DNA from 2 places in the Streptomyces sp. NPDC002577 genome. Region 1 is predicted to be linked to the other one. Evidence: predicted binding sites of a transcription regulator. Region 1 holds the regulator's gene; the other holds the start of a gene.
The links. Region 1 encodes HrcA, which represses chaperone genes, less so after heat shock. Its sites were predicted from a motif close to TTNGCACTCNGNNNNNCNGAGTGCNAA; they were not measured.
Positions count from the first base shown of each region.

Region 2: groL (chaperonin GroEL) is a predicted target of HrcA. The motif match lies at 6,403-6,429, and genes of this name have one in related genera.

Region 1 is NZ_JBSFWK010000022.1:36,556-48,140, reverse strand. It holds gene ACWD4J_RS25240 (16S rRNA (uracil(1498)-N(3))-methyltransferase) at 1-613, opposite strand, end outside; gene ACWD4J_RS25235 (nitronate monooxygenase) at 610-1,683, opposite strand; gene dnaJ (molecular chaperone DnaJ) at 1,751-2,887, opposite strand; gene hrcA (heat-inducible transcriptional repressor HrcA) at 2,888-3,904, opposite strand; gene ACWD4J_RS25220 (MBL fold metallo-hydrolase) at 4,143-4,892, shown strand; gene ACWD4J_RS25215 (DUF3097 domain-containing protein) at 4,927-5,784, shown strand; gene hemW (radical SAM family heme chaperone HemW) at 5,896-7,128, opposite strand; gene ACWD4J_RS25205 (SpoIIE family protein phosphatase) at 7,211-9,571, opposite strand; gene ACWD4J_RS25200 (HAMP domain-containing protein) at 9,751-11,585, shown strand, end outside.
Region 2 is NZ_JBSFWK010000015.1:33,255-44,839, forward strand. It holds gene ACWD4J_RS20775 (hypothetical protein) at 191-1,021, shown strand; gene ACWD4J_RS20780 (Uma2 family endonuclease) at 1,081-1,761, shown strand; gene ACWD4J_RS20785 (hypothetical protein) at 1,832-2,398, shown strand; gene ACWD4J_RS20790 (metallophosphoesterase family protein) at 2,332-3,261, opposite strand; gene ACWD4J_RS20795 (NADH:flavin oxidoreductase) at 3,290-4,420, opposite strand; gene groL (chaperonin GroEL) at 4,653-6,275, opposite strand; gene ACWD4J_RS20805 (cold-shock protein) at 6,735-6,938, opposite strand; gene ACWD4J_RS20810 (MoaD/ThiS family protein) at 7,352-7,627, opposite strand; gene thrC (threonine synthase) at 7,758-9,095, opposite strand; SAM riboswitch class I at 9,089-9,263, opposite strand; gene ACWD4J_RS20820 (glucosyl-3-phosphoglycerate synthase) at 9,460-10,446, shown strand; gene ACWD4J_RS20825 (alpha,alpha-trehalose-phosphate synthase (UDP-forming)) at 10,663-11,585, shown strand, end outside.

The DNA of each region.
Region 1 (11,585 bases):
ACACTCCCCCTTCGGGCCCCACGACCAGCACGATCTCGCCCGTGGCGGGAAGGCCGGCGGTGGCCAGCGGCTCGCTGCTGTAGTCCCGCTCCTCGTGCAGGACGGCCGCGAGGTCCGCCGTGGCCAGAAGCGCGGCGACCTGCTTGGTCGTCATGGCGTCCGCGACCTCGGGGAAGCGCACCCGGCGCGACTGCTTGCCCGCCTCGCGCGCCGTCGCCCGCCACTTGCCGAGCGCCTTGACGCCCCGCTCGCCCTTCCACTGCGTGATACAGCGCGACGCCGACCACGGCACGATCACGTCGACACCGGTCTCGGTCATGGTCTCCACCGCGAGCTCGCCCCGGTCGCCCTTGGGCAGGGCCTGCACGACGGTGATACGGGGCGTGGGCGGCGGTTCCTCCTGGACGGCCGCCAGATCCGTCACGACGAGCCGGTCCTTGCCCTCGGCCGCCTTGACGACGCCTTCCGTCCAGCGGCCGTGCCCGTCGGTGAGCACGACGTCCTCGCCCGGCCGCAGCCGCTTCACGGACACGGCGTGCCGCCCCTCGGGCCCGTCCAGCACGTACTCGGGGCCGCCCGGGACCTCGTCCACCACGAACACCGGCGCGGTCATGAGCCACTCTCCACGGACAACGCCGCCTTCGCGACGTCCAGTTCGGCGGCCAGCACCTCGACGAGCTGCCCGGCCGGGAGTTCCCGCGCCAGCCGGTGCCCCTGCCCCGCCCACAGCGCCATGCCCTGCGGGTCACCGGCCCCCGCGGCCGCCTTGCGCAGCCCGGAGGTGAGGTGGTGGATCTGCGGGTACGCGGCCGGGGCGTACGGACCGTGCTCGCGCATGAAGCGGTTGACGAGGCCGCGGGCCGGGCGCCCGGAGAAGGCCCGCGTCAGTTCGGTGCGGGCGAAGAGGGGGTTGGTCAGCGCGTCCTTGTGCAGGGCGTTGGCACCCGACTCGGGCGTCACCAGGAACGCCGTGCCCAGCTGCGCGGCCTGGGCGCCGGCCGCGAGTGCCCCGGCGATCTGCGCGCCGCGCATCATCCCGCCGGCCGCCACGATCGGCAGCCGCACGCTCTCGCGGACCTGTGTGATCAGCGACAGCAGGCCGATGCCCGCGGCGTCGTTCTCCGGGTTGTCGCGGTGGGTGCCCTGGTGGCCGCCTGCCTCGACGCCCTGTACGACCACGGCGTCCGCGCCGGCCCGCTGCACGGTCTGGGCCTCCTCGACCGTGGTGGCGGTGACCATGGTCAGCGTGCCCGCACGCGAGAGCGACTCGAGCACCTCGGGGGCCGGGCAGCCGAAGTGGAAGGAGACGACCGGGACCGGGTCGTCGAGGAGGATCGCCAGCTTGGCGTCGTAGCCGTCGTCGCGGCCGCCGTCGGGATCGCCCAGCTCGGTGCCGTACCAGGCGGCCTCACCGGCGAGCTGGTTGCGGTAGACGTCCACGGCAGCCGGGTCCGCACAGTCCGGCTGCGGCATGAAGAGATTCACACCGAACGGCCGGCTCGTCAGCGAGCGCAGCCGTTGGATCTCCTGGTACATCCCGTCAGCGGTCTTGTAGCCGGCCGCGAGAAACCCGAGCCCGCCGGCCTCCGAGACGGCCGCAGCGAGCTGCGGCCGCGACACGCCGCCCGCCATGGGGGCCTGCACGATCGGAAGAGGAAAGAGATCGCTCAGTGCGCTGGACATGACCGCATGTTGTCACGTCCAGCACACGAGTCCGAATCGGCCCTTCCGCATGACCCGGCAGGCGGCGTCACCGCCCGTTGAACGCGTCCTTGAGCCGCGAGAACAACCCCTGCTGCCCCGGCTGGAACTGCCCCAGGGGCCGCTCCTCCCCGCGCAGCTGCGCCAGCTCCCGCAGCAACCGCTCCTGCTCAGGATCAAGCTTCGAAGGCGTCTGCACCTCGACATGCACGACGAGATCACCGCGCCCGCCACCCCGCAGATGCGTGATGCCGCGCCCGTGCAGCGGGATCGACTGCCCGGACTGCGTACCGGGCCGGATGTCGACCTCCTCCAGCCCGTCCAGCGTCTCCAGCGGCACCTTCGTGCCGAGCGCGGCGGCCGTCATCGGGATGGTGACCGTGCAGTGCAGATCGTCGCCACGCCGCTGGAACACCGGGTGCGGCAGCTCGTGGATCTCCACGTACAGGTCGCCCGCGGGTCCGCCGCCGGGTCCGACCTCGCCCTCACCGGCGAGCTGGATCCGCGTGCCGTTGTCGACACCGGCCGGGATCTTCACGGTCAGCGTGCGACGCGACCGCACACGCCCGTCGCCCGCGCACTCCGGGCACGGGGTCGGCACGACCGTGCCGAAGCCCTGGCACTGCGGGCACGGCCGCGAGGTCATGACCTGGCCGAGGAACGACCGCGTGACCTGCGACACCTCACCGCGGCCGCGGCACATGTCACACGTCTGCGCCGAGGTGCCAGGGGCGGCACCCTCGCCGTTGCAGGTGTTGCACACCACGGCCGTGTCGACCTGGATGTCCTTGGTGGTGCCGAAGGCCGCCTCGTCCAGCTCGATCTCGAGCCGGATCATCGCGTCCTGGCCGCGCCGCGTACGCGACCGCGGGCCCCGCTGGGACGCCGTACCGAAGAAGGCGTCCATGATGTCCGAGAAGTTGCCGAAGCCGCCGGCGCCGAAGCCGCCCGCGCCCGCGCCGCCGCTCGCCGAGAGCGGGTCGCCGCCGAGGTCGTAGACCTGCTTCTTCTGCGGGTCCGACAACACCTCGTACGCGGCGTTGATCTCCTTGAAGCGCTCTTGCGTCTTCGGGTCCGGGTTGACGTCCGGGTGCAGCTCGCGGGCGAGCCTCCGGAATGCCTTCTTGATCTCGTCCTGGGAAGCGTCGCGGCGCACGCCGAGTACGGCGTAGTAGTCCGTGGCCACTTACGACTCCGCCAGGATCTGTCCGACGTAACGTGCCACTGCGCGTACTGCTCCCATCGTTCCCGGGTAGTCCATGCGGGTCGGGCCGACCACGCCGAGCTTGGCGACTGCCTCGCCGCCCGAACCGTAGCCCACCGACACCACAGACGTGGAGTTGAGCCCCTCATGGGCGATCTCGTGACCGATACGTACGGTCATGTGCGAATCCTTCGCCTCGCCAAGGAGCTTGAGGAGCACGACCTGCTCCTCAAGCGCCTCGAGCACAGGCCGGATGGTGAGGGGAAAGTCATGTCCGAAGCGGGTGAGATTGGCGGTGCCGCCGATCATCAGCCGCTCCTCGGTCTCCTCCACCAGGGTCTCGAGCAGCGTCGAGAGCACGGTCGAGACGGTGCCGCGGTCGTCGGCCTCGAAGGCCTCCGGCAGATCCTGCACCAGCTGCGGCACGTCGGTGAAGCGGCGGCCGACCACCCGGCTGTTGAGCCGCGCCCGCAGATCGGCGAGAGAGGTCTCGCCGAAGGGGGCGGGGCAGTCGACCATGCGCTGCTCGACCCGGCCGGTGTCCGTGATCAGTACGAGCATCAGCCGGGCCGGGGCCATCGACAGCAGCTCCACATGGCGCACCGTCGACCGCGTGAGCGACGGGTACTGCACCACCGCGACCTGCCGGGTCAGCTGCGCGAGCAGCCGCACCGTGCGTGCCACGACGTCGTCGAGGTCGACGGCGCCGTCGAGGAAGTTCTGGATGGCCCGGCGCTCGGGCGCGGTCATCGGCTTGACGCCCGCGAGCTTGTCGACGAAGAGGCGGTACCCCTTGTCCGTGGGGATGCGCCCCGCGCTGGTGTGCGGCTGGGCGATGTAGCCCTCGTCCTCCAGCACCGCCATGTCGTTGCGCACGGTCGCCGGGGAGACACCGAGGTTGTGCCGCTCGGTCAGGGCCTTGGAGCCGACGGGCTCCTCGGTGCCGACATAGTCCTGGACGATGGCGCGCAGTACTTCGAGTCTGCGTTCACTGAGCATCCGCGCACACCTCCAGGTCGTCGTGTCGTCCCTTACGGCCTCTCGCCTGGCACTCACTGTGTGCGAGTGCCAGCCTTCCCGGGCCAAGTGTACGGCCGTGGGGTACGGCCCCGGCAAGGGCGGTCACACCGGAGCGCTGCCGATATGTGCGGTCTGGGCTGGGGTGTCGTGCTGCGGCGGACCCCGGGGACTAGCGTCGCCGGTAGGGAAGTGGCACACGGATGGTGAAGGTCGTGTCGTGGGAATCGTGACGGACGTGGCGTGGGAAACACGGGGCTGGGAGGGGCTGTCGCCCCGGGTGGGCCGGCGCCGGCTGCCGGTGTGGGACTGCACGGTGGGCCTGGTCGTGGGCGAGGGTGCGGCGCTCATGGTCGACGCTGGATCCAGCCTGCGGGAGGGTGCGCAGCTGCGCCAGGAGGCACAGCAACTGCTCGGCCCCGGCCGGCGCGTGACGCATCTCGCACTGACCCATCCTCATTTCGACCACGTGCTGGGCGCGGCGGCGTTCGCGGGAGTCGAGGTCTACGGGCCCGTGGGGCTCGACTGGGTCTTCGCCGCGGGCCGGAAGGATCTCCTGGCCGACGCGGTACGGCACGGGCTCGACCCTGCGGACGCGGCGGAGGCCGCGGAACTCCTCGTCTCCCCGCGCCACCAGGTCAGCGGCGAGTGGACACTCGACCTGGGCGGTGGCCACCAGGTACTCCTTGCGAATGTGGGCCCCGGCCACACAGGACACGACATGGCGGTCCTGGTCCCCGCCACCTCCTCGACGCCCGAGATCGTCTTCTGCGGCGACCTGGTCGAGGAGTCGGGCGAACCGCAGGCGGGCCCGGACGCGGTGCCGTCCCACTGGCCCGCCGCCCTGGACCGGCTGCTGAACCTGGGCGGCGAGGACGCGGTGTACGTACCCGGTCATGGAGCCGCGGTGAATGCGGCGTTTGTCCGGCAGCAACGCGATCAGCTGGCGGCCCGGTTCGGCGTGTCGTAGCCAGGCCCCGCGCCTTCTCCCTATCGTCATCCGAATGCTCCCACCCGTCTCCCGCCACCGCCCCTCCAACGAGGGCCCTTCGGGCCCGCAGCGCCGTCTGTACTCTCCGGACCTCACCCCGCCGTGGAAGAAGCCGAAGCCGGTACCCGAGGTCCCGGCGGAACCAGGACTGGTCGTCGAGGAGTCCGGGACCGGCTTCTGCGGCGCGGTGATCCGCTGCGAGGCGGGCACGGTCACGTTGGAGGACCGATTCGGCAAGCACCGGGTGTTTCCGCTGGAGCCCCGCGGGTTCCTGCTGGAGGGCAAGGTGGTGACCCTGGTCCGCCCCTCCGGAGCGGCGCCGGTGCGTCCCACCCGTACGGCCTCGGGATCGGTTGCGGTGCCGGGCGCACGGGCCCGTGTGGCGCGCGCCGGGCGGATCTACGTCGAGGGCCGCCACGACGCCGAACTGGTCGAGAAGGTGTGGGGCGACGACCTGCGTATCGAGGGCGTGGTCGTCGAGTATCTGGAGGGCGTCGACGACCTCCAGGCGGTCGTCGCGGAGTTCTCCCCCGGCCCGGACGCCCGCCTGGGTGTCCTGGTGGACCACCTGGTCCCCGGCACGAAGGAGTCCCGTATCGCGGAGTCCGTCACGAGCGAGTACGCGCTGGTGGTCGGCCACCCGTTCATCGACATCTGGGAGGCGGTGAAACCGTCGGCGGTCGGCATCCGCGCGTGGCCGACGGTGCCGCGGGGCCAGGACTGGAAGACGGGAGTGTGCCGGGCACTGGGCTGGCCGGAGAACACCGGCGCGGCGTGGCAGCACATCCTGTCCCGGGTCCACTCGTACAAGGACCTGGAGCCCGCGTTGCTGGGCAGGGTGGAGGAACTGATCGACTTCGTCACGGCGTAGCTACATAGGTGCGGGCAATCGTGCCGCTGGGGCGGCACGGGTGGGCGCAGCGGCACCCGGCAAGCGCCGGTAAGCGACTCGGCTCCCGGCCAGCCCCGGCTCCGGTCGGCTTCAGTCGACCAGGTCCCTGACCACCGCGTCCGCAAGCAACCGCCCCCGCAACGTGAGCACGGCACGCCCATCGGCGTAAGGACCGTCCTCCAGGAGCCCGTCCCTTACGGCCCGCTCGGCCGCCTCCCGCCCCGCAGGGGCGAGGATGCCCAGCGGGCAACCCTCCCGAAGCCGCAGCTCCAGCAGAATCCGCTCCACACGCCGGTCCTCCTCGGAGAGCACCTCACGCCCGGCCCCGGGCGCCCGCCCCTCCGCCAGAGCCGCCGCATACGCCCCCGGATGCTTGACGTTCCACCACCGCACCCCGCCCACGTGGCTGTGCGCCCCGGGCCCGGCGCCCCACCAGTCGGCGCCCCGCCAGTACAGCTCGTTGTGCAGGCACCGCCCGGCCTCCGAAGTGGCCCAGTTGGAGACCTCGTACCACTCGAAGCCGGCCCCGGACAGCACCTCCTCCGCGATCAGATAGCGGTCCGCGTGCACGTCGTCGTCCGTCATGGGGATCTCGCCGCGGCGGATCCGCCGGGCGAGCTGGGTGCCCTCCTCGACGATCAGGGCGTACGCCGAGACGTGGTCCGGGCCGGCCCCGATGGCCGCGTCGAGGGAGGCGCGCCAGTCGTCGTCGGACTCCCCCGGCGTGCCGTAGATCAGGTCGAGGTTGACGTGGTCGAAGCCCGCCGCGCGGGCCTCGGCGACGCAGGCCTCGGGGCGTCCGGGGGTGTGCGTGCGGTCCAGGATCTTCAGGACGTGCTGCCGGGCGCTCTGCATGCCGAAGGAGATCCGGTTGAATCCGCCCTCGCGCAGAGCCGCCAGATACGCCGGGTCCACCGACTCGGGATTGGCCTCCGTGGTGATCTCCGCGTCGTCCGCGAGCCCGAACTCGTCGCGGATCGCGCCGAGCATGCGGACGAGATCGTCCGCGGCCAGCAACGTCGGCGTACCGCCCCCGACGAAGACCGTCCGCACCTGCCGCGGGTCGTCGCCCAGCACCTTGCGGGCGAGGCGGATCTCGTCGGTCAGGGTCGCCGCGTAGTTGTCGCGGGACGCGAGCACGCCACCGGTGCCGCGCAGCTCGGTCGCGGTGTACGTGTTGAAGTCGCAGTAGCCGCAGCGGGTGGCGCAGTACGGGACGTGCAGATAGAACCCGAGGGGGCGGTCGGCGGCGCCGGCCAGGGCGTGCGCCGGCAGCGCACCGTCCTGGGGCACGGGCTCGCCGTCGGGGAGTGCGGAAGGCATGCGTTCCATTGTCCCGCACCGGAGGAACAGCCCGAACCCAGGCCGCGACCTGGGCCTCGCGCCAGTCCCGCGACCGGAGCGCTCACCCGGCGGGCTGCGCCTGGAGCACCAGCAGCGCCAGATCGTCCTCCGGCGGCCCGTCCGCGAACTCGTGGACCAGCCGTCTGATCCGCTCGGCCACGAGGGGCGCGCTCAGTCCGGCACAGTCGGCGAACGCGGCCGCGAGCCCGTCGCCGTCGTCGAACTGGCGCCGCCCGGAGCGGCGCTCCGTCACCCCGTCCGTGACGCACAGCAGCGTGTCGCCGGGGCACAGCTCGAAGCTCTCGCTGTGGTACGCCACGTCCTCGACGACGCCCAGCAGCACCTGCGGCGCGGCCGCGGCCCGTACGTCGCCGCCGGGGCGCAGCAGGAGCGGCAGCGGGTGCCCGGCGGAGGCAAGGGTGCAGCGCACCCGGTCGCCGGTGGGGACCAGCTCGCCGTAGAGGAGGGAGAGGAAGCGGGGCATGGAGCCCTCGGGCGGTACGTCGGGGCCGCCCACGGCGGCGATGGCGCGCGCGGCCGCGTCCGCGGCCTCGGTGGCGTCGTCGAGCAGCATCTGGTTGAGGCGGTCGAGGACCTCGGCGACCTGGTATCCCTCGCGGGCCAGCAGCCGCAGCCAGGGCCGGGCGAGCCCGATGACGACGGCGGCCTCCGGCCCCTTGCCCTGGACGTCGCCGAGCGCGAAGCACCAGCGTCCGTCTCCGGCGGGGAACACGTCGTAGAAGTCGCCGCCGGGGCCGCCCTTGTCCCGCGGCTCGTAGACGAGTGCGGACTCGACGCCGGGGATCGTCGCGACCGTCGTGGGCAGCAGGCCGCGCTGGAGCACGCGACTGATGGTGGCCTGGCGGGCGTACTGCCGGGCCGCTCCGATGGCGAGCGCGACGCGGCGGCAGAAGTCCTCGACGAGCCCGGTGATCTCGTCGGGGAAGCGGGCGAGACCGGACCTGCCGATGACCAGGGTGCCGAGCGGCCGGCCGCCCGCGATCAGCCGGTACGCGAGAGCCGCGCCCGGCGCCTCGGACGCGTCGTCCGGCGCGTCGTCCGGCGTGGCCTCCGATGCGCTGGCCGGGATGTCGTGCGATGGGGCGTCCGATGCCTCCGCGCCGGGCCAGGGCACCGGGACCGCTCCCGAGGGCAGCGTGTCGGGGAGCATCGGCGGCTCCTTCTCCAGGATGCGGCGGAGCTCCTCGATGCGGTTCTCGCTGACGTGCCAGACCCGGGCGAGCCGGGGCCAGCCGGACGTTCCCGCTCCGGCACCGGCGCCGCCGTGCCGGTCGGTGCCGTGCCGGCCGCCCGTTCCGCCGTCCGTGCCCCAGCCCGCCCTGCCGTCCTCGTCGTTCAGCCACACGGCGCACCAGTCGGCGAGCCGCGGTACCAGGAGCTGTCCGGCGAGTGCCGCGACGAGGTCCTCGTCGAGTTGCCCGGCCAGCAGATCGGAGGCCTCGGCGAGGAAGGACAGGGCGCCGTGGTTGACCCAGTCCTGATCCCCGGAGGTGCGCCCGGACGACGGGAAGAGGGGGCCGAGCACGCTCGGCCCGTGCTGCAGAGCGCTCTCCACCTCGTACGTCTCGGTCTCCGGCACGGCGGTGGGCATGCCGGCGATCGGCAGCCGCGCCCAGACGGTCTTGGTGCCGGCGCGGTAGGTGACGCCCCAGGACGTGGCGAGCGCGGAGACCAGATGCAGACCGCGCCCGAACTCGGGCGTCCCTTGCGCCACGGCGAGCCCGTCACCGCGCACCTCGCGCGCGGGGTGCTGGTCGGAGACCTCGATGACGAGAGAACCGGAATCGGCCTCGGCCTCTGCACCTGTCTCGCCGGTCCCGTCGTCCGATGCGTGCTCGGCGGGCTCGAGTATGTCCGCTATCTCCGCGGGTTCGAGCCTGCACAGCAGCTCCACGTCGGTGCCCGCGTGCACAACGGCGTTGGTGACGAGCTCGCTCACGAGGACCATCGCATCGTCGATGAGACGTTCTGCGAAGGACGCCGCCAGGAGGGGCTGCGGCGGGAGGCACTCGTCCGCGGGCACCGCGTCGGCGGCAAGGACGTCCGCGGCCACGTCATCGGCAGCGACGGCGTCGGCGACGGCGACGGCGTCGGCGACGGCGACGGCGACGGCGTCGGCGACGGCGACGGCGACGGCGGGCGCACGGCCCGCAGGCTGGGCATCGGCGGGCGCACAGCCCGTCGCCGACAGGGCACCGGCGGGCCCGGAACCGGCCGCCCCGTCGCCCCCCGCCCACTCCTCCAGCACCGCCCGCACGAAGCGGCGGGCGGCGGCCGGCGCGAGCGGGTTGCCGGGCAGCGACGTACGCGCGACCGGAGGCGTTCCGGGCAGGTGCGCCGATGACGCCGATGACGCGGCGGCACGGAATGCAGTCTTCCGTTGCCTCGGGATGGGCCCCACGGAGCGGCTCCTGAGCAGTTCGGGGAATAGGCCTCAGGCGACCCGGACAGAGTGACAGACTGACCGCGCCCATAAGCGCCGAGTTACCGAAGTGGGCGGTCATGACTGAGAACAGTGCTATGCGTGTGCTCGAAACAGGACAGATTCCGCCATCGGATCTACGTCCTCTGCTCGCCGCCATGACGGCTCTGCGCGACGGTGACTTCCGTGTGCGGGCTCCCGAGGGAGCCGACGGGATCACGGCCGAACTGACCGCCGTCTTCAACCAGATCGCCGACCGCCAGCAGCATCTCGGCGACGAGCTGACGCGCGTGCGCCGGGAGGTCGTACGGCACGGCCGACTCGACGAGAGGCTGTCCGCGAGCCCGGGCCAGGGCCACTGGTCGACGTGTGTGACGGATGCGAACACGCTGATAGACGCCCTGGTGGCGCCCGCTGCGAACGCCACACGCGTCCTGGACGCCGTCGCGGGCGGCGACCTGACACAGCGGGTCGATCTGCACGACGGCAACCGCCAGTTGAGGGGCGATCTGCGCCGCCTGGGCCGCACCGTCAACAAGACCGTGGATCAGCTGTCGCTCTTCACGGGAGAGGTCACGCGGGTCGCGCGCGAGGTCGGCACCGAGGGCCGGCTGGGCGGCCGCGCCAAAGTGCAGGGCCTGTCAGGAAGTTGGCGTGATGTGACCGAAGCGGTCAACACCATGGCCTCCCGGCTGACCGCTCAGGTTCGCGACATCGCTCTGGTCACCACGGCGGTGGCGCGCGGCGATCTGACGCGTACGGTCACGATCGAGGCGACCGGTGAGCTGCTGGAGCTGAAGCTCACCGTGAACACGATGGTCGACCAGCTGTCGGCGTTCGCGGACGAGGTGACCCGCGTCGCCCGCGAGGTCGGCACCGAAGGAAACCTCGGCGGCCGCGCACAGGTCCGCGGCGTGTCGGGCGTATGGAAGGACCTCACCGACAACGTCAACTTCATGGCGTCCAACCTGACCTCGCAGGTCCGCAACATCGCCCAGGTCACCACCGCCGTCGCCAACGGCGACCTCAGCCAGAAGATCACGGTGGACGCGCAGGGCGAGATCCTGCAGCTCAAATCCACGATCAACACGATGGTCGACCAGCTCTCCGCCTTCGCCGACGAGGTCACCCGCGTGGCCCGCGAGGTCGGCACCGAAGGAAACCTCGGCGGCCGCGCACAGGTCCGCGGCGTGTCGGGCGTATGGAAAGACCTCACCGACAACGTCAACTTCATGGCCGACAACCTCACATCCCAGGTGCGGAACATCGCGCTCGTGTCGACTGCCGTGGCGCAGGGCGACCTCGGCAAGAAGATCACGGTCGAGGCGAAGGGCGAGATCCTGGAGCTGAAGTCGACGATCAACACGATGGTCGACCAGCTCTCCGCCTTCGCCGACGAGGTGACGAGGGTCGCCCGCGAGGTCGGCACCGAGGGCAATCTCGGCGGTCAGGCACAGGTACGCGGCGTCTCCGGCGTATGGAAAGACCTCACCGACAACGTCAACTTCATGGCGCTGAACCTGACCTCGCAGGTCCGCAACATCGCCCAGGTCACCACGGCCGTCGCCAACGGCGACCTGTCCAAGAAGATCACCGTCGACGCGCGCGGCGAGATCCTGGAGCTCAAGGACACCGTCAACACGATGGTGGAGCAGCTGCGTGCCTTCGCCGACGAGGTCACCCGCGTGGCTCGCGAGGTCGGTACGGACGGCCGGCTCGGCGGCCGCGCCCAGGTGCTCGGCGTCTCCGGTGTGTGGCGGGACCTCACCGACAACGTCAACTACATGGCGGACAACCTCACATCCCAGGTGCGGAACATCGCGCAGGTGGCGACCGCCGTGGCCCAGGGCGACCTCTCGAAGAAGATCGACGTGGACGCGCGCGGCGAGATCCTCGAGCTGAAGACCACCATCAACACGATGGTGGACACGCTGTCGTCGTTCTCCTCCGAGGTCACGCGTGTGGCCCGAGAGGTGGGTTCCGAGGGCCAGCT
Region 2 (11,585 bases), on a different contig from region 1:
GAGTTGACATCGTGCAACCAGCTGCAACGCACAGTCACGAGGGTCTAGCGTGCCCGCATAACGAACAGCCCCCGCCAGGCGCTAGCAACACCTGCGGGGGCTTGACCAACAAGATCGAATGAGAGTCGATCCCGTGGCTGACGCCAAGCTTAGTGCTGCCCTCCGCCCTGCGCACGCAGTCCCGCACCCGATGGCCAATCCGGGTTACGGAAAGCGCTCCGCGCCGGACCAACTCCCCCGCACCGCTCACGACTTCGCGCACCTCCCACCCCGCGAAGCAGCCGTGGCCGCCTACATCGACCGCCTCCCCGAAGGCGCCGACATCTCCGTGAAGACGCTGGCCAAGACGCTCCCGTACGGCCAGTGCGCGCTGCGCACGAGCCTCAACACCCTTCAACGGGCTGGCCACTTGCGCAGGGGCCGGGAGCACGTGGCCGGCTCGGGCAGCCCGCGCTGGATCACCCGAACGTGGTTCTCCCGTACCGCGCGGGACGACGGCTGGTGGGCGGCGTTCACACGCGGCGACGTACCGCAGGACTCACCAGAGCCTCCGGACAAGCCCGGCCGCCCCCCTCGCTCCCGCGCCTACATCCTGCTCGCCGCCCTCGGCCGTACGGCCCCGGCCCTGTCCCTGTCCGCCGCGGCCTGCGCGGATCTCGCTCCGCTGGCCACCGAGTGGTTCGCGCGAGGGGCCACCGAAGAGGACGTACTCCGCGCGCTGACCACCGGGCTCCCGGTACCCGTCCACAGCCCGGCCGCCCTCGTACGCACCCGCCTGAAGGACAAGCTCCCACCCGAACCCGTACGCGCCCCGCGCCCACCCCTGCGCGTGCTGGAGTGCGCGAAGTGCGGCACCCCGGGCCGCCCGGAGGCGCTGCCGGGCGGCATCTGCAGCGCCTGCCGGGGTGAGCGCGCCCCCGTCCGCCCCCATACGCCCCTGTCCGCCCCTGCGGTCCGCGCCCGCGCGGCCGGGATCCGCGCGGCAATGGACGAACGACGACGAGAGAGGACACCCGCATGACCGCTCCTACGGTCCGACGACACCACCCCGGGGCACGATGGTGGGGAGGAGGCGACACCATGACCCCTGACACCGCTGAACGCCCGCAGATGTCCGTCGAGGACTTCGAAGAACTCGTCCGCAGGGCTCCGAGGGAGCTGAAGAACCGGCTGGAATTCCTCGGCGGGAGGCTGTGCGTCCGGCACGGTCCGCTCGACGTCGACGAATTCGAGGAGCTGGCCGCCGTCGCCCCCGAGACGGTTCGGCTCGAATACATCAACGGAAAAGTAGAGGTCAAAGCCGTGCCGGACGGCAACCACACGTCGATCTTCATGTGGCTGCTGCGCCAGTGCATGCAGCAACGCCCCGACCTGGACCTCGCGCCCGAGCGGGGTGTCAAGGCTGAGGCGTATCGCAAGGGCCGCGCCCGCACGGACGGTTTCCTGGCACCGGTGGACCACTTCAAGGGGGACGGCGAGTGGTCCGAAACCGACGGTGCCCTCATGGCCGTCGAGATCACCTCACACGACAGGGACACCGACCAACGCGACCGCATCGACAAGCCCGTCGGCTACGCGGCGGCCGACATCCCCGTCTACCTACTCATCGACCGCGACGACAACACCGTCACCGTCTACAGCGAGCCGAAGGACGGCCGCTACCAGCAGTCCGCCTCCTATCGCTGGGGAGCGACCGTCGAACTCCCCTCCCCCGTGAACATCACCCTGGACACCGAGAAACTCAAGGACTACGCCGACTGACGCCCGCGCAGGGGTCGACAGGGAACGCATTCATGGCTCAGCTGGACGCAGAGAACGGGAGCCCCATCCCATGAACCACGCCCAACTCACCGCCCTGGGCCGCGCCCTCCGCCTTCTCGGCGAACACGGCGAGTACCTGACCAGTGAGACCCCCGACACCAAGCTGCATGAAATCAAGGGGGACATCAAAAAGGCCCTGGAGTTGCTGGAAGAGAGCGTCACCACCGCCGCCCCCAGCACCCGTTGCCCCGAGCACCCCAACGGGCCGGTCGACGAGAACGCCCACGACCTGTGTCTGCTGTGCGAGACCCGGCGGCGGGCCGCCCGTCGCGCCCAGATCAACGGACCCGCCGTATCGCGGCCCACCGAGCCCGCCCCCTCCCGATACGGCGTCCGTGAAGGCCGGCCTCACCCCCAGCAGCGCTGGCTGCCCGAGCAGTGGAACGGCCAGACATGGCAGCTGTGCAGCACCCCTCGCCGCGACCGGCACGAGGCCGAGCTCTACCTCGCCGCCCAGCGACGCGGCTCCCGCCCCGCCATGGCCTACCGGCTCGTGCACGAGTTCACCGACTACGAGGTACTGCGGGTGTGGGGCACCCCCGTCCGCGTGGACATCGAGCCGCTCGGGAATCTCTGAAACCTCTCAGGCTCCCTCTCGACGAACGCACGCACCTGCTCGGCGTCCAGCGCGTACACCGTCTCGTGCGCCCGTGGATCACGCGCATGGAACGTGTGGAACAGCGGGCTCGCGGGCGCACCCAGCACCACCAGCGACGCCGATGCCCCTCGCACCGCCCGCTCCGTACCGGGTTCGGCCGTCAGGTCGACGCGGTTGACCACGCCCGGAGTGACCCACACCGGCACAGACTCAAGGAGCCCGAAGAGCTGGAGGTGGAAGTGACCGGTGAGGATCACTTGTACGTCGCTCCCCCTGATCGCCGCCGCCAACTCGCCCGGGTTGCGAAGCCCGAAGACACTCTGGGTCTCCGTGCCGAGATGGACCGGCGGATGATGGAAGGCGAGAACCGTGCCGTGCTCGGCCGGAGTCCTCAGCACGTCGCGCAGCCACGACAGCTGAGCTTCGCTGAGGTGCCCATGCACTTTCCCCGGCACCAGCGAGTCCAACGTGACGAAGCGATAGCCCCCGACCGTGCTCACCGCCGCCCGCTCCGACGCCTCGGAATCCAGAACCACGTCCGGTTCCGGGTGCCCACTGCCCAGCACCTTGCCGAAGGCCGTCCGTTCGTCATGGTTGCCGGTCGTGTAGAACACCGGCGCCCCGATGCCCCGCGCGAACTCCCCCATCAGCTCCCGCACAGCCGCATACGCCTCCACCGCCCCGTCGTCAGCGACGTCACCGGTGACGACGATCACGTCGATCCCCTGCTGGTGGCGCAGTTCGGCGAGCATCAGCCGCAGGGAGTCGGTCGCGTTGACCCCATGGCGGTTGGGAGCGTCCGTGCGGTTCACGTGAGTGTCCGAGAGATGAAGGATCCTCATCTCCCGGACACTACCGTCGCCTTGGGCCTCAGCTCAGCGACTTGAGCGCGTCGGCGCCGAACGGCTTCAGCTCGTCGAACCGGCCCCCGAGCACCTTCGCCGCCCACTCCGGGTCCTGCAGCAGCGCCCGCCCGACCGCGACCAGGTCGAACTCCTCGCGCTCCAGCCGGTCCAGCAGATTGTCGATGCCCTTGACCGGCGCGCCCTCGCCCCGGAAGGTGCCGTGGAACTCGCCGTCCAGGCCGACCGAGCCGACCGTGATGACCGGCTTGCCGGTGAGCTTCTTCGTCCAGCCGGCCAGGTTCAGGTCGGAGCCGTCGAACTCGGGCAGCCAGTAGCGGCGCGTTGAGGCGTGGAAGACGTCCACTCCGGCCTCGGCGAGCGGGGTGAGGAGCGCCTCGAGCTCACTCGGGCTCTCGGCCAGCCGGGCGTCGTAGTTGTCGCTCTTCCACTGCGAGTAGCGGAAGATCACGGGGAAGTCCGGCGAGACCGCCTTGCGGACCGCGGCCACGATCTCGGCACCGAACCTCGTACGGGCCACCAGGTCGCCGCCGTACGCGTCCGTGCGGCGGTTGGTGCCGGACCACAGGAACTGGTCGATGAGGTAGCCGTGGGCGCCGTGCAGTTCGACGCCGTCGAAGCCGGTCCGCTCGGCGGCGGCCGCGGCCTCGGCGAACGCCTCGATGACGTCGTCCAGGTCGCCCTGGGTCATGGCCTTGCCGGTGCCCTCGGTGCCGTCGAGGCGGATGCCGGACGGGCCGACCGCCGGGGCGTCCGCGAACGGGGGCTCGCCCGCGCTGCGCACCATGCCGATGTGCCACAGCTGCGGCACGATCGTCCCGCCCGCCGCGTGGACCGCCTCGGCGACCTTCGCCCAGCCCGCCAGCTGCTCCTCGCCGTGGAAGCGCGGGATACGGTCGCTCTGCCCGGCCGACTCGTGGCCGACGTACGTGCCCTCGGTGACGATCAGTCCGACGCCTGCCGCCGCCCGGCGCGCGTAGTAGCCCACCACGTCCTCCCCGGGGACGCCGCCCGGCGAGAACTGCCGGGTCATGGGCGCCATCGCGATCCGGTTCGGGACGGTCAGGCCGTTCAGCTGGACGGGCCGGGAGAGGATCTGGGCCGCGCGGGATGCGGAGGCGGAGGCCGTGACGGTCACGTGGGGGCTCCTCGGAATCGGGGAATGACTGGCGGACGAGGTGTCGAACACCCGAGCAGATATGTGCACGTGCATCGACTCTCATACGGGTCAACCGCCCGGCCGGCCACGGCATTCCACCGAGCCTTCCGCGCCCCGCTGTGATCCCGGACACGCCCGAGGGCGGCACCCCTTGGGAGAAGGGGTGCCGCCCTCGGAACGTTGCAGGACGGTTGATCAACCAACAGGTCGATCAGAAGTCCATGTCACCGCCCGGCATGCCGCCGCCGGCCGGGGCCGCGGCCTTCTCCGGCTTGTCGGCGATGACGGCCTCGGTGGTGAGGAACAGCGCGGCGATGGAGGCCGCGTTCTGCAGGGCAGAGCGGGTCACCTTGGCCGGGTCGATGATGCCCTCGGCGATCAGGTCGACGTACTCACCGGTCGCGGCGTTCAGGCCGTGGCCCGGGGTGAGGTTGCGGACCTTCTCCACCACGACGCCGCCCTCGAGGCCGGCGTTGACGGCGATCTGCTTCAGCGGGGCCTCGAGCGCGAGCTTCACAGCCTGCGCACCGGTGGCCTCGTCGCCCTCGAGCTCCAGCTTCTCGAAGACCTGCGACGCCTGCAGCAGGGCCACGCCGCCACCGGCGACGATGCCCTCCTCGACGGCCGCCTTCGCGTTGCGGACGGCGTCCTCGATGCGGTGCTTGCGCTCCTTGAGCTCGACCTCGGTGGCGGCACCGGCCTTGATGACCGCGACACCGCCGGCGAGCTTCGCCAGGCGCTCCTGCAGCTTCTCGCGGTCGTAGTCGGAGTCGCTGTTCTCGATCTCGGCGCGGATCTGGTTGACGCGGCCGTTGACCTGCTCGGAGGAGCCGGCACCGTCGACGATGGTGGTCTCGTCCTTGGTGATGACGACCTTGCGGGCCTTGCCCAGGAGGTCCAGGGTCGCGTTCTCCAGCTTGAGGCCGACCTCCTCGGAGATGACCTCGCCGCCCGTGAGGATGGCGATGTCGCCGAGCATGGCCTTGCGGCGGTCACCGAAGCCCGGGGCCTTGACGGCGACGGACTTGAAGGTGCCACGGATCTTGTTGACGACCAGGGTCGACAGGGCCTCGCCCTCGACGTCCTCGGCGATGATCAGCAGCGGCTTGCCGGACTGCATGACCTTCTCGAGGAGCGGCAGCAGGTCCTTGACGGAGCCGATCTTGGAGTTGGCGATCAGGATGTACGGGTCGTCCAGGGACGCCTCCATACGCTCCATGTCGGTGGCGAAGTACGCCGAGATGTAGCCCTTGTCGAAGCGCATACCCTCGGTGAGCTCCAGCTCCAGACCGAAGGTCTGGGACTCCTCGACGGTGATGACGCCTTCCTTGCCGACCTTGTCCATGGCCTCGGCGATGAGCTCGCCGATCTGGGTGTCGGCGGCGGAGATGGAGGCCGTGGAAGCGATCTGCTCCTTGGTCTCGATGTCCTTGGCCTGCTCGAGCAGGGAGGCGGAGACCGCCTCGACGGCCTTCTCGATGCCGCGCTTCAGGGCCATCGGGTTGGCACCCGCGGCGACGTTGCGCAGACCCTCCTTGACGAGCGCCTGGGCCAGGACGGTCGCGGTCGTCGTGCCGTCACCGGCGACGTCGTCCGTCTTCTTCGCGACCTCCTTGACCAGCTCGGCGCCGATCTTCTCGTACGGGTCCTCGAGCTCGATCTCCTTGGCGATGGACACACCGTCGTTGGTGATCGTGGGGGCGCCCCACTTCTTCTCGAGGACGACGTTGCGACCCTTGGGGCCAAGGGTGACCTTGACGGCGTCGGCGAGCTGGTTCATCCCGCGCTCGAGACCGCGCCGTGCCTCCTCGTCGAACGCGATGATCTTGGCCATGTGAAGTGGTCCTCCCGGACTGGGGTGGATTTCTCCGGACCGCGCTGGCGCCCGCGACGGACGGCCTGCCTGCCTCGTGGTTCCTTGCCCCACCCGGCCTGCTGGGCCTCACCGACCCGGTCCTTCGTTGTCACTCTCACTCTCAGAGTGCTAACGCCAATGATTAGCACTCGACCCCAGAGAGTGCAAGCGCCCGAAGGGCTCATTGAGGGGTGGTGGCCGGGAGACGGGTGGGCGCAAGCGCCCGAAGGGCTTCCTTGAGGGGTGGTGGCCGGGAGACGGGTGGGCGCAAGCGCCCGAAGAGCTTCCTTGAGGGGTGGCGACCGGGCGACGCACCCCAAAGAGACACGCGCCGCTGACAGACCCCGCCCGAACGCGAACGCCCGGGCACACCGCAGGGCCCGTATCCCCGACCGGGATACGGGCCCTGCGTGAATGTCGTTGCAGTCAGTCGGCGCTTCAGCCGGCCATGCGGACCATGTCCGCCTGCGGTCCCTTCTGACCCTGCGAGATCTCGAATTCGACCCGCTGGCCCTCTTCCAGGGTGCGGTAGCCGTCCATCTGAATCGCGCTGTAGTGGACGAATACATCCGCACCACCGTCGACCGCGATGAAGCCGTACCCCTTCTCCGCGTTGAACCACTTGACGGTGCCCTGAGCCATGCCTAACTCCCCTATTACTGGCCCTTGCACAGGACCGCACTTCGCGGACCCGGGTCAGACCTCACCCCCCAACGGTTGGGGGTGTGCGCCGGAACGCGTCGACCGCGGCTGAATGTATCTGCCCAACTGCCGTCTGCAACAGGTCAATCGGACGAGAAATCCGGGCACACCCGATCGGGAATATGCGGAGAATCCGCCAGTACTCAGGGCAAGTCGGGCCCGGCAAAAGGAATATACGACGCAAAAGAGTCGTGCACTTTGGCTACTTCTCATCGACTGCCGGGCGCGAAGTCATATGCACCGGACAAGAGCGGCGAACCGAGTTCCCCAACTGTACCGCGCTCAACCATGCAGAATTGCCCCCTCCGCTTCTCTCGCGGAGGGGGCAATTCTGGTGACTCAGCGTGCGGTGCTCAGCCTCCGGCGACGGCCGGGATGATCGAGACGCCGGCGCCGTCCGGGGTCGCCGTCTCCAGACCCTGCTCGAAGCGGACGTCGTCGTCGTTCACGTACACGTTCACGAACCGCCGCAGCTTGCCCTGGTCGTCGAGGACGCGGGCGGCGATCCCGGCGTGGTTCTTCTCCAGGTCGGCGATGACCTCGGAGAGCGTGGCCCCTTCAGCGGGCACCTCGGCCTGGCCGCCGGTGTACGTACGCAGGATGGTCGGGATGCGGACGGTAACGCTCATGATTCACCTCGAGGGAGGAACGGGTGCGCCCTGAAGAGGCGCGGGCTGTATCGACATGCGGCGGCCGCCGCGTGGGCGCGAGGACGGACCACGACCGGCGGCCGGCCACGATCACATGCCCCTACGACGACTAACCGGCAAGACCCGCGGCGCGGAACGCGTCGAGGTTCGGACGGATCGTCGCCGTCGGGCCCGTGGTCGGCTCGACCGCGTCCAGCGTCTTGAGGCCGTCGCCCGTGTTGAGGACGACCGTGGTCAGCGACGGGTCCAGGAGGCCGTTCTCGATCAGCTTGCGGGTGACGCCGACGGTCACGCCGCCCGCCGTCTCGGCGAAGATGCCCTCCGTGCGGGCCAGCAGCTTGATCGCGTCGACGACCTGCTCGTCGTTGACGTCCTCGACGGCGCCGCCCGTGCGGCGGGCGATGTCGAGGACATAGGGGCCGTCGGCCGGGTTGCCGATGGCGAGGGACTTGGCGATGGTGTTCGGCTTCTGCGGCCGCACCACGTCGTGCCCGGCCTTGAAGGCCGTCGACACCGGGGAGCAGCCCTCCGCCTGGGCGCCGAAGATCTTGTACGGCTTGTCCTCGACCAGACCGAGCTTGATCAGCTCCTGCAGACCCTTGTCGATCTTGGTGAGCTGGGAGCCGGAGGCGATCGGGATCACCAGCTGGTCCGGGATCTGCCAGCCGAGCTGCTCGCAGATCTCGTACGCCAGGGTCTTGGAGCCCTCGCCGTAGTACGGCCGGAGGTTGACGTTGACGAAGCCCCAGCCCTCGCCCAGCGGGTCGCCGATGAGCTCGGAGCAGAAACGGTTCACGTCGTCGTAGTTGCCCTCGATGCCGACGAGCTCGCCGCCGTACACCGCGGCCATGACGACCTTGCCCTGCTCGAGGTCGTGCGGGATGAAGACGCAGGAGCGGAAGCCGGCGCGGGCGGCGGCGGCGCCGACGGCACCCGCCAGGTTGCCCGTGGAGGAGCAGGAGAGCGTGGTGAAGCCGAAGGCGCGGGCGGCCTCGAGGGCCTGGGCGACGACGCGGTCCTTGAAGGAGTGCGTCGGGTTGCCGGAGTCGTCCTTGATGAACAGGCCGCCGGTGACGCCGAGTTCACGGGCGAGGTTGTCGGCCTTGACGAGCTTGGTCCAGCCCGGGTTCAGGTTCGGCTTGGTGGCCACGTCCGCGGGGACGGGCAGCAGCGGGGCGTACCGCCAGATGTTGTCGGGACCGGCCTCGATCTGCTTGCGCAGGCTCTCGGGGTCACCGGTCGGCAGGTCGTATGCGACTTCGAGCGGACCGAAACAGATTTCGCAGGCGAAGATCGGGCCGAGCGGGAAGCGCTCGCCGCACTCACGACAGGAGAGGGCGGATGCGGGTCCGAGGTCGACAGCCTTGGCGGTGTCGGTTCCGGCGGTGTCCGTGTCGGTGGTGGCAACAGTCTGCGCAGCCATGGAGGCGAGGCCCTTTCTCCTCATCTTCCTCGCGGCGCATCTCGCCGCGAGACGGATTTGGCACCTTCCCTAGCCGGGGCCTCGCGACTGTGATCAAAAGTGATCGGCGATCAACGGTGATCGGTACGAGAACCGGCTGGAGGGTTGCCGGGGCTTCAACGGGCCGTGTCCCTCTGCCCCTCTGGATGAGCGGTATGGCGCCGGGCCGTGCGGGTCCCGGAGCGTTTGTTCGCGCCATGACCCCCGACATGCGATGGTCATGCGCGTTGTTCAAGACTGTAACCGAAGGCCAGGACAGTTGAGGTAGTCGTCCGAACCGCGAGATGGATCACAGGCAGTGGTCTCAGTGACGGGCCACCGAGTGGTCCCAGTGAGGGGGCACCAGAACGTGCTTGATGAAGTCGAGCGCTGGCTGAGTACACGGTCCTGGTCGGTGACCGACCGTCCGCTCCGTCAGCTGGTCGCAGCGAAGCGCGCCACGGGACAGACGGTGAGCGTCGTGCTTCCCGCGCTCAACGAGGAGAAGACGGTCGGCGAGATCGTCGAGGTGATCCGCCGCGAGTTGATGACGCCGGCGATGCCGCTCGTCGACGAGCTCGTGGTGGTCGATTCGGGTTCGACGGACCGTACGGCGGAGGTCGCCGCGGCGGCCGGTGCCCGCGTCGTCCACCGCGACGCGATCCTGCCGCGCATACCCGCGCTCCCCGGCAAGGGCGAGGTCCTGTGGCGTTCGCTGCTCGTGACCAGCGGGGACATCGTCGCCTTCGTCGACGCGGACCTGAAGGAGTTCTCGGCGGACTTCGTCTCCGGCATCGTGGGCCCGCTGCTCACCGAGCCCGGCGTGGACCTGGTCAAGGCGATGTACGACCGTCCGCTCGGCGCCGAGCTCTCGTCGGGCAACGCCGCAGGTGAGGGTGGTCGTGCTGCCGCGCAGGGCGGCCGGGTCACCGAGCTGATGGCCCGCCCGCTACTGAACATGCACTGGCCTCAGCTGGCCGGGTTCGTCCAGCCGCTGGGCGGTGAGTACGCGGCGCGCAGGTCCCTGCTCGAGCAGCTCCCGTTCCCCGTCGGATACGGCGTCGAGCTGGGCATGCTCGTCGACGCCCTGCACCTCAGGGGCCTGGACGCGCTCGCCCAGGTCGACGTCGGCGTGCGCAAGCACCGGCACCAGGACGGCCAGGCGCTGGGGCGGATGGCTGCCGCGATCTACCGCACGGCGCAGCTGCGCCTGGCCCGCGGCCATCTCGTACGTCCCGTCCTCACTCAGTTCGAGCGCGGCGACAGCGGATTCGAACCGCGTACGTACTCGGTGGACACGGAGGAGCGGCCCCCGATGGCCGAGATCGCGGAGTACGCGGAGCGGCGCGCCGCGTAACCGCGCCATGAACATCTCGGGGTGCGGTGCTCTCACCGGCCGTGCCGGAGCAGTGCGAACCCTTGACCGCGGGCCTCGGTGCGCTGCTGCCGGGCCCGGCGGGAGGTCGCCGTCCGTGATCGCCGTGTAACCCGTAGCGGGGACCGTATACGGCTATGGGACCAGCCGAGTCGCCCGTACGTTTGAGCGTTTCCGGGCCGGGCTAAGTTTGGGCGTATGGCTTCCACTCAGGGTGCTCAGGTCCTCGTCGCGTCCAACCGCGGCCCGGTCTCCTACACGCTGCAGGAGGACGGCTCGCTCACCGCCAAGCGCGGCGGGGGCGGTCTCGTCTCGGGCCTGTCGGCGATCGGCCCGGACGCGGGCGCGGTGTGGGTGTGCTCCGCTCTGGGCGAAGGCGACCGCGAGGCCGTACGCCGCACGGGCGGGACGCTGGACCCGGCCGACACGGGCGGGCAGCACGTGCGCATGCTGGGGATCGAGCCGGACGTGCACGACGACGCGTACAACGGCATCGCGAACTCGGTGCTGTGGTTCGTGCACCACATGCTGTACCAGACGCCGCTGGAGCCCGCTTTCGGCGCGGAGTTCCGGGCTCAGTGGGCCTCCTACGAGGTGTACAACCGGGCCTTCGCCGAGGCGCTGGCGGGCGAGGCGGCCCAGGGCGCGGCGGTGCTCGTGCAGGACTACCACCTGGTGCTTGTGCCGGGCATGCTCCGCGAGCTGCGCCCCGACCTCAGGATCGGGCACTTCTCGCACACGCCGTGGGCGCCGGTCGACTACTTCCGGCTGCTGCCGGACGACATCGCGCGGGAGGTGCTGCGGGGCATCCTCGGCGCGGACCGCGCGGGGTTCCTGACCTGGCGCTGGGCGAACGCGTTCACCACCTGCTGCATGGAACTGCTGGGCCCGGACGCCCTCGCCGACACCCGGATCGGGGTGCACGGGCTCGGCGCGGACGCGGACTTCCTGCGGGAGCGGTCGCACCAGCCGGACGTCGAGGAGCGCATGGCCGTCCTGCGCGCTCAGGTCGGTACGGGCCGCAAGAGCATCGTCCGGGTCGACCGCACCGAGCTGTCGAAGAACATCGTGCGCGGCCTGCTCGCCTTCCGGGAGCTCCTCGTGACCCGCCCCGAGTGGCG